DNA from 3 places in the Pseudogulbenkiania sp. AW2-16 genome. Region 1 is predicted to be linked to each of the others. Evidence: predicted binding sites of a transcription regulator. Region 1 holds the regulator's gene; each other region holds the start of a gene.
What was found. The regulator sigma-54, encoded in region 1, starts transcription at its own class of promoters, with help from an activator protein. The targets are predictions, from matches to a motif close to CTGGCACGCTTCATGCTT.
Positions count from the first base shown of each region.

Region 2: the regulator sigma-54 is predicted to act here: its motif matches at 2,149-2,166, upstream of ABKF58_RS18625 (ANTAR domain-containing response regulator).
Region 3: the regulator sigma-54 is predicted to act here: its motif matches at 1,260-1,277, upstream of glnK (P-II family nitrogen regulator).

Region 1 is NZ_CP157668.1:1,888,012-1,891,282, forward strand. It holds gene hprK (HPr(Ser) kinase/phosphatase) at 1-116, opposite strand, end outside; gene ptsN (PTS IIA-like nitrogen regulatory protein PtsN) at 109-570, opposite strand; gene hpf (ribosome hibernation-promoting factor, HPF/YfiA family) at 688-1,017, opposite strand; gene ABKF58_RS09200 (RNA polymerase factor sigma-54) at 1,085-2,485, opposite strand; gene lptB (LPS export ABC transporter ATP-binding protein) at 2,491-3,219, opposite strand.
Region 2 is NZ_CP157668.1:3,861,718-3,864,988, forward strand. It holds gene ABKF58_RS18620 (CmpA/NrtA family ABC transporter substrate-binding protein) at 13-1,293, opposite strand; gene ABKF58_RS18625 (ANTAR domain-containing response regulator) at 1,541-2,119, opposite strand; gene ABKF58_RS18630 (DNA-3-methyladenine glycosylase I) at 2,300-2,872, shown strand; gene ABKF58_RS18635 (hypothetical protein) at 2,983-3,271, opposite strand, start outside.
Region 3 is NZ_CP157668.1:1,695,307-1,698,577, reverse strand. It holds gene ABKF58_RS08190 (YifB family Mg chelatase-like AAA ATPase) at 1-762, opposite strand, end outside; gene ABKF58_RS08185 (accessory factor UbiK family protein) at 772-1,059, opposite strand; gene glnK (P-II family nitrogen regulator) at 1,330-1,668, shown strand; gene ABKF58_RS08175 (ammonium transporter) at 1,700-3,004, shown strand; gene ABKF58_RS08170 (ClpXP protease specificity-enhancing factor) at 3,152-3,271, opposite strand, start outside.

The sequences.
Region 1 (3,271 bases):
GGACGCTGCTCGTCGTTGCCGATCAGGTTGTCGGCTCCGCCGGTCCCGGCAACCCAGCTCAGGTTCAGTTTGTGCTGGTTGTCGTGGTAGAGCTTGCGAACGCTTATGCTAGGCATTGGGAGACCATTCGGTCAGCAGGGTGTAGAGCTCGTCGGCATTCTGGGCGGCGAGCAGCTTCTCGCGCAGTGGCCGGCTGGAGAAAAGTTGGGCCAGTTCCGACAGCACCTGCAGGTGCAGGTCGGTGGCCTGTTCCGGCACCAGCAGCACGAACAGGATCTGTACCGGCTTGCCGTCCGGGGCGTCGAAGGGAATCGCCGATTTGAGGCGGATCAGTACACCGGCCGCCTCTTTCAGACCACGGGCGCGGCCGTGCGGAATGGCCACACCTTGCCCGAGCCCGGTGGAGCCGAGCTTCTCGCGGGCGAACAGGCACTCGAACACTTCACTGCGCGCGATGCCGCGGGTGTTCTCGATCAGGAGGCCTACCTGCTCGAAGACGCGCTTCTTGCTGGCCACGTCGAGGTCGAGCAGGACGTTGTCCCGAGTTAGGATTTTGCCGATCAGGCTCATAGGGGTCTGTTGAGAGCTGCCAAAAACCCGACGATTCTAGTTGCTTTGGTGTGACAGAGAAAGGACTGTGCAAAGCAAAGCGGGAACCTGATGGTTCCCGCTTTATCAATCAAGGGCTTAGAGTGTGGCTTCTGGCGCCGGGGCCGGTGTCGGAATGGCCCGGTGTTCGCTCAGCTTTTCCTTGTGCTTGAGAACCTGTCGATCCAGCTTGTCCATCAGGAGGTCGATGGCGGCGTACATGTCCGACTCGGTGGCTTCGACGTGGATGTCTTTGCCGGAGAGATGGACGTTGACCTCGGCCTTCTGGACCAGCTTGTCCACGGACAGGGTCACCGCCACGTCGATCACGTGGTCGACATGACGGGTAATGCGTTCGAGCTTGCTTTCGATGTAATCACGCAGCGGTTGGGTAACGTCGAGGTGGAGACCGGTTACTTTGAGGTTCATACCTTACTCCTTCTTGTGTTGGCTGCCCGGCGGATGCTGCCGGGCATGCTGATGATTCAATCCAAGGTCAGAGGACCTTGCGCAGATTGACCGGTGGAATCTGCATGGCTTCACGATACTTCGCTACGGTGCGTCTTGCAACCTGTATGCCCTGTTTTGCGAGCTCGTCGGCCAGGGCGCTGTCGGAGAGGGGTTTGGCGCGGTTTTCGGCGTCGATCATCTGGCGGATGTGCGCCTTGATGGCGGTGGCCGAGCACTCGCCGCCGCTGTCCGTTTCCAGTGCGCTGCCGAAGAAATACTTCAGCTCGAACAGGCCGCGCGGGCACAGCAGGTATTTCTGCGTCGTCACACGGGAGACCGTGGATTCGTGCAGTTCCAGCTCATCCGCAATGTCGCGCAGGATGAGTGGACGCATGGCTACTTCACCGTGTTCAAAGAACGCTTGCTGTCTTTCGACTATAGATTCCGCCACTTTCAGGATGGTGTCAAATCGTTGCTGAATATTCTTCACCAGCCATTTCGCCTCCTGTAGACGCGAGCTCATTTCACCGCCGCCGCCGCGGTTTTCGCTGAGCATCTGGGCGTACATCTGGTTGACGCGCAGGCGCGGCACGGCGGCGTTGTTGAGCTCGGCGCGCCAGCGCCCCTTGACGCGGCGCACGGCGATATCCGGGATGATGTAGCGGGTGTCGTCGACGCCGAAACCGGAGGCCGGGCGCGGGTTGAGGCGGGCGATCAGGGACTGGGCCTGCTTCAGTTCGGCGTCGCTGACGTCGAAGAGACGCTTGAGCCGGGTGTAGTCGCGATTGCCGAGCAGGGTCAGGTGCTCGCGGACGATGGCGTGCGCCAGGGCCTTGCCCGGGGTGCTGTCGGGCAGCTGGGCCAGCTGCAGCGCCAGCGACTCGGACAGCGAGCGGGCGCCGACCCCCTGCGGTTCGAACTGCTGCAGCAGTTTCAAACCGAACGCCAGTTCGTCTTCCTCGATGCCCAGTTCCAGCGGCAGCGAGGCGGCCAGTTCCTGCAGGTCGATCGTGAGGTAGCCGTCTTCGTCCAGTTCCTCGATCAAGAGCTGCACGATGGCGCAGTCGCGCTCGGGCAGGGCGATTTCGCCCAGCTGCGCCAGCAGGTGTTCGCGCAGAGTGACCGGGCGCGGCACGTTGGCCATCGGGTCGTAATCGTCGCCGTCTTCTCCGCGCCGGCTGCCGCTGCCCCAGTCGGTGAGTTCGCCGCTGCTGTCCTCGCGTTCCGGTTCCTGGCGCTCGGGCTCGGCCTCGCTGCCGGCGGCCTCGGTCGGCGTGTTGTCGGCGACCGGCTCGTCGCCCCGCTCCAGCAGCGGGTTGTCCTGCAGGAAGCGCTCGACTTCGGTTTGCAGGTCGACGGTGGACAGTTGCAGCAGCCGGATCGACTGTTGCAGTTGCGGGGTCAGCGTGAGCTGCTGCGAGACCTTGAGCTGTAGCGACTGCTTCATGGCGATTACAGGTGGAAATGTTCGCCCAGGTAAACCTGGCGAACTTTTTCATTGTCGACGAGGGCCTGCGGCTTGCCGGAGGCCAGGACTGCACCGTCGCTGATGATGTAGGCGCGGTCGCAGATGCGCAGCGTTTCGCGTACGTTGTGGTCGGTGATCAGTACGCCGATGCCGCGCTCCTTGAGGAAGGAGATGATCTTCTGGATGTCGATCACGGCGATCGGGTCGACCCCGGCGAAAGGTTCGTCGAGCAGGATGAAGCGCGGGCGGGTGGCCAGCACGCGGGCGATCTCGACGCGGCGGCGCTCGCCGCCGGACAGGGCCAGCGCGTTGCTTTCCCGGAGGTGGGCGATGTTGAGGTCGTCCAGCAGCAGCGTCAGTTCCTGTTCCAGCTCCTCGCCCTTGAGGCCGGCGATCTCGAGGATGGCGCGGACGTTTTCGTCCACCGTCATCTTGCGGAAGATCGATGCTTCCTGCGGCAGGTAGCCGAGCCCGAGGCGGGCGCGCTGGTGCATCGGGAAGTGGGTGATGTCCTGCTGGTCGAGCTGGATGCGGCCGTCGTCGGCGCTGACCGGGCCGACGATCATGTAGAAGCTGGTGGTCTTGCCGGCGCCGTTGGGCCCCAGGAGGCCGATCACCTCGCCGCTTTCGATGTTGAGCGAGACGTCCTTGACCACGGTGCGCTTCTTGAAGCGCTTCTTCAGCCCGGTGACGTTCAGTACGCTGGCGTTCATGGCTGCTGTCCGGTGGTTTGCGGTTGCAGGATGACGGTGATGCGGCCCTTGT
Region 2 (3,271 bases), 2.0 Mb from region 1:
CTATTCCGTGGCTCAGGCGCGAATCTTGAACGAAGCGGCGTAGCCTTTCGGGTCCTTGCCGTCCCACACCACGCCGTCGATCAGCTTGGCCGAGCGCAGGTCCGAGTGCGGCACCGCGACCTTGGCGAGCGCAGCGGCTTCCTTGTAGAGCGCGATCTGGTTGATCTGTCGCGCCACGCCCAGGTAGTCCGGATCGGCCTTCAGCAAGCCCCAGCGCTTGTGCTGGGTGAGGAACCACATGCCGTCGGAGAGATACGGGAAGTTGACCCTGCCCTCGTCGAAGAACTTCATCAGGTGGGGGTCTTGCCACTTCTTGCCCAGGCCGTCTTCGTAGGAACCAAGGAAGCGCCCCTCGATGACCGGCTCCGGCGCGTTGACGTAGGCCTTGTCGGAAATCAGTTTGGCCACGCTGGCGCGATTCTTGACATCGTCGATGTAGCGCGAGGCTTCCAGCAGCGCCGCGGTCAGCGCGCGCGCGGTATTGGGGTGCTGCTTGACCCAGTCGCCGGTGCTGCCCAGCACCTTTTCCGGGTGGCCGGCCCAGATCTGCTGGGTGGTGGCCACGGTGAAGCCGACGTTGTCGGCGATGGCGCGCGCGTTCCACGGCTCGCCGACGCAGTAGCCGTCCATATTGTCGACGCGCATGTTGGCCACCATCTGCGGCGGCGGCACCACGATGGTCTTGACGTCGCTCATCGGGTTGACGCCCTGTGCGGCCAGCCAGTAGTAGAGCCACATGGCGTGGGTGCCGGTGGGGAAGGTCTGGGCGAAGGTGTATTCGCGCGGCTCGGCCTTGATCAGCTTGGCGAGCGCCGGGCCGGAGGTCACGCCCTTGGCCTTGAGCTGATTGGAGAGCGTGATGCCCTGGCCGTTCTGGTTCAGCGTCATCAACACCGCCATGTCCTTCTTCGGACCGCCGATGCCCAAATGCACACCGTACACCAGGCCGTACAGCACGTGGGCGGCGTCCAGCTCGCCGTTGACCAGCTTGTCGCGCACCGCGGCCCAGCTCGCCTCCTTGGACGGCACGATGGTGATGCCGTACTTCTTGTCGAAGCCCATCTTGGAGGCCACGATCACCGAGGCGCAGTCGGTCAGGGGAATGAAGCCGACTCTGACTTCGGTTTTTTCCGGCTTGTCGCTGCCGGCAGCCCAGGCGCTGCTGGCGATGCCGGCCGGCAAGGCGGCCAGCAAGGTGGTGGACCCCATGGCGGTCAGTGCTCCCTTGAGAAAAGTGCGTCGCGCCGGCGCCGCGGGCGAACTGCTGTCGATCGATGTGCGCGTGTCATCCATTTCCTTCTCCCTCATTGCAGAAAAAAACAGCCGAAAACAAAAAGCGCCTGTCGTCCCGCTCCGCGTCGGAAAGGGTGCGACAGGCGCCGTTGCCTGTCCGGATGGAGCCGCCGCCGTTGGTGGCCTACCCGGTCACCACGCCATACGCAACTACCATGCCAGACAACAATCGTCTGTTTTTAAAGGAATATTTTTTCCGACCTACGCTTTTGTGCACTGCACACGTGCGTTCTGCACCAACGCACGCTCAGCCTTTGAGCCAGTTCGCTAGCTCCACCACTTCGCGCGCCACGTCGCCCAGCTTCTTCTGCGACTTCATGGCGCGCTCGCGCAACTGGCGATAGGCCTCGTCCTCGCCGATGCCCTTCATCTGCATCAGCAAACCCTTGGCCTTCTCCACCACCTGGCGGTCGGCCAGGCGCTGGCGCATGCCGTCCAGCTCTTCACGCCGCTCCTTGTCGAGCGAATAACGCTCTATCGCCACCTCCAACAGCGGCTGGATGCGCTCGGGCACCACGTCCCCCACCACGTAGGCGGCCACCCCGGCCGCGAGCGCGGCGCGGATGGTGTCGCGGCGGGCGTCGTCGGTAAACATCACCACCGGCCGCTCGCTGTGCGCGCTGCTGACGCAGACGTGCTCCAGCATGTCCCGCGATGGGGCATCGGAGTCGATCAGCACGATGTCGGGGCGGATGCTGTCGATCATCTCACCCAGCCGCAGCGACACCTCCACCTCCGCGATCACGCGCACGCCGGCCTGCGTCAGCGCCTCCTTGAGCGCAGCCGCCTTGCCCGATCCATCGTTCACCAGCATTACCGTCAGCACTGTTATCTCCCTATTGCACAGAAAAGGTGAAGCAAGCACCATGCCGGGTCGATGCTCTTTCCATGCAAACTACCTGTCCACGATCTGCGTGCAACCTGTCTCGGGCCCCCAAAAGGCAAACGGCTCGATACGGCGGAGACCCAACGCAGCGTGGGCTTACTTTAAGGTTGGCCGAAGACCATGATTACTGCAACGCGCTGCCCGTGGTGCGGCGATGACCCGCTCTACGTGGCCTACCACGACCTGGAATGGGGCGTGCCGGTGCACGACGACCGCAAGTTGTTCGAAATGCTGGTGCTGGAAGGCGCCCAGGCCGGGCTGTCGTGGATCACCATCCTCAGGAAACGCGAAGGCTACCGCGCCGCGTTCCACGGCTTCGACCCGGCACGCGTCGCGACCATGGACGAGGCCGACGTCGAGCGCCTGCTGCAGAACCCGGCCATCGTGCGCAACCGGCTGAAGATCCACAGCGCCATCCGCAACGCCCGCGTGTTTCTCGACCTGCAACGCCGCCACGGCAGCTTCGCCGCCTGGCTGTGGGCACAGGTCGACGGCCAGCCGGTGGTCAACCACTGGGGCAGTCTGTCCGAATGCCCCGCCTCCACGCCCCTGTCCGACGCCATCAGCAAACAGCTGAAGAAGGCCGGCATGAACTTCGTCGGCAGCACGGTGATCTACGCCTTCCTGCAGGCCACCGGCGTGGTCAACGACCACCTGATCGGCTGTCACCGTCACCCGCAACGGCAAGGCTGAGCCGCGCTCGCCCGCTAGCGCCTCACGCAACAAAAAGCCGGTGCCGGGAACCCCGGACACCGGCTGCGCGCCTTGCTGACACAAGCGATTCGATGCGGCTTTTTTAGCTCTTAATCGTCGTAGCGATGGTGATGGTGGCGGTGCCCGCGCTTCCAGCCGCGCTCTTCGACATAACGATGCTCTACGATGGTGCGACGCGGTTCGGGCCGGGTCGCGACACCGGTACCGATGGCGGCACCGGCCGCCGCGCCGATCATCGCGCCATCCCGCCCACCCAATGCCGAACCGACCGCCGCGCCGGCACCACCGCCCAGCGCGCCGCCGAGCACGGCGTTGCTGTCCATGGCGTAGGCCGAGCCGGTCAGCAACAGGCTGCCGGCCAGCAGGGCGACCATCCAA
Region 3 (3,271 bases), 190 kb from region 1:
CTGCGACCCGAGCGACTGCACCGCCGCCGCCTCCAGCGCCTCGTCATCCTGCATTGGCGGCAGCAGCCCGGGCAAACGGCTGGCCAGCATCGACTTCCCCGTCCCCGGAGGGCCAATCAGCAGTAAGCTGTGCCCGCCCGCGGCGGCGATCTCCAGCGCCTCGCGCGCAGCCCTCTGCCCTTTGACATCGGCCAGATCAGGATAGCCGATAGTGGTGTGTACACTCTCCGCCTGAGCTCGCGGCAAGAGCTGCAAGTCATTGAGATGGGCACAAACCTCCAGCAGCGTCGCCGCCGAATACACCGTGGCATCGGCCACCAAGGCGGCCTCCGCGGCACTTTGCGGCGGCAATACAAAAGCGCGCCCGGCACGCCTGGCATGGCAGGTCATCGCCAAACCGCCTCGGACAGCTCGCAGTTGGCCACTCAGCGCCAGTTCGCCGGCGAATTCATAGCGGCTAAGCGCTTCCCCCTTCACCTGCCCGGACGCCACCAGAATGCCCAGTGCGATCGGCAAATCGAAGCGCCCCGAATCTTTGGGCAAATCGGCGGGAGCCAGATTCACCGTGATCTTCCGCGCCGGGAAGGTAAACCCCGAGGTCAGGATCGCGGCCCGGACCCGGTCGCGACTTTCCTTTACCTCGGTGTCGGGCAGACCCACGATGGCGAACGCCGGCAGACCATTGGCCATGTGCACCTCGACAGAGACCTCGGAAGCCTCCATACCGGACAGGGCCCGGCTATGAACGATGGCCAACGTCATCGGCTGGAATCAGGAATGGCCCAGCGTGGCCTGGGTATCGACCTGCTCTGCCGCCTTATCGGGGAACACCGCCGCTTCCAAAGTGGCCAGGCGCGCCTCCAGCCGCTCCAGCTTTTCTCGAGTACGCAGCAGCACTTCCTGCTGGACGTCGAATTCCTCACGGGTAACCAGGTCCAGGCGCGTGAAGGTCGAAGCCATCATGGCTTTGACATTCTTCTCGACATCCTTCACCGGGCTGGCCGCGATGGTGTCACTGATCTTGGTGGTGATTTCTTCAAACAACTTCTGGCTCAGCATCTGGGGCCTCCTTGACTTCGTCATGTTGCACAGGCTTGAGTGTAGCAAAAAGGATTTGCCGCTGCAGCGCCGGGCAGCCGCACAGCATTGGTGCAGCCGCCGCACGCCAATCGCGCCAAGACGGTGCCAAGGCGTAGCGGATGCCCGCTTTCAGTCCGTGACGGTGCCGTCATTGCGCTATATGAGGCGAACGACATGCTCTGGCACGAAACCTGCTTAATCACAGCACAGAAGTAAAAAACGATTCGGATCCGTCAGAAAGGAATGCACATGAAACTGGTCACAGCGATTATCAAGCCGTTCAAGCTTGACGAAGTGCGTGAAGGCCTCTCGTCCATCGGTGTTCAAGGCATTACCGTGACCGAGGTGAAAGGCTTCGGACGCCAGAAAGGCCATACCGAGCTGTATCGCGGCGCAGAGTACGTCGTTGACTTCTTGCCTAAAGTGAAACTGGAAATCGCCATTGACGATGCCCTGCTGGACCAGGTGGTGGAAGCCATCGAAAAGTCCGCCCGGACCGGCAAGATCGGCGATGGCAAGATCTTCGTGTTCGACCTGCAGCAAGTCGTCCGCATTCGTACCGGCGAAACCGGTGCCGATGCCGTCTAAATTCCATAACGGGAACTGAAGGGGAATGCCAATGAAAAGGAATATGGCCACACTGGGCGCTCTCGCCCTCGTCTCCTCCCTGCCGGCACTGGCCGCAGGCGAACCGACCCTGGTTGCTGCCTCCACCATCAGTGGTGGCGATACGGCCTGGATGATGACCTCGACGGCACTGGTGCTGTTCATGACCATCCCGGGGCTTGCCCTGTTCTATGGCGGCATGGTCCGCAAGAAGAACGTACTGGCGACGCTGATGCAAAGCTTTGCAATCTGCGCCCTGATGACCGTGCTGTGGACCGTCATTGGCTACAGCCTGACTTTCTCTCCCGGCAATTCCCTGATCGGCGGTTTTGATCGTGTGCTGATGGAAGGCCTGACTTATCTGAAGGATGGCGGCAAACTGACCGTCCACCCGCTGGCCCCGACCATTCCAGAACCGGTCTTCATGATGTTCCAGATGACCTTCTTCATCATCACTCCGGCCCTGATTACCGGTGCCTTTGCTGAACGGATGAAGTTTTCCGCCATGATGGTGTTCATGGCCCTGTGGTCGCTGCTGGTCTACGTACCGGTTGCACACTGGGTTTGGGCACCGGGCGGCTGGATGGCCGATAAAGGCGTCCTCGACTTTGCCGGCGGCACCGTAGTGCACATCAACGCCGGTGTTGCCGGCCTAGTGGCAGCCCTGGTTCTGGGCAAGCGCGTCGGCTTCGGCAAGGAAGCGATGGCCCCGCATAACCTGGTGCTGACCCTGATTGGCGCCTCCATGCTGTGGGTGGGCTGGTTCGGCTTCAACGCCGGCTCCGCCGCCGCAGCCGATGGCCGCGCCGGCATGGCGATGATGGTGACCCAGATCGCGACCGGCATGGCGGCACTGGCCTGGATGGGCGCCGAGTGGATTGCCAAGGGCAAGCCGTCGGTGCTGGGTATCGCCTCCGGCGCCGTGGCCGGCCTGGTGGCCATCACCCCGGCCGCAGGCTTCGTGGATGCCAAGGGCGCTCTGGCCATCGGCCTCATCGCCGGCCTCGTGTGCTACTGGGGCGCAACCGGCCTGAAGCACGCCCTGAAATATGACGACTCGCTCGATGCCTTCGGCGTACACGGTGTTGGCGGTATCGTCGGCGCCCTGCTCACCGGCGTGTTCGCGGTGAAGGATATCGGCGGCGTTGATGGCAGCCTCGCCACCCAGGCGCTCGGCGTGGTGGTCACCGCGGCCTACTGTGGCGTCGCCAGCTTCGTGCTGCTGAAGCTTATCGACGTGGTCATCGGTCTGCGAGTCACCGATGAAGAAGAACGCGAAGGGCTGGATGTGGTGCTCCACGGCGAACGGGTGGAGTAACACAAGAGATCATTAAGTTGTCTTGTTGTGGTAAGGGACTTGGGGGCGCTTCGGCGCCCCATTTTTTTGCCGGCATTCTGCCGCGCCGAAGAAACGACCAAACAAAAAGCCAGCATCGAGCTGGCTTTGGGCTTGGGGAGAGACACCCTACTTGACGACACGCAGGCTGGGGCGGCCGGACGGACGTGGAGCCGGCTCGGCCTCCGATCCTGCCCCTTCCCCCTGTCCTTCGACCGGTTTCAAGGCAGGAGCCGATTCGGACACCGC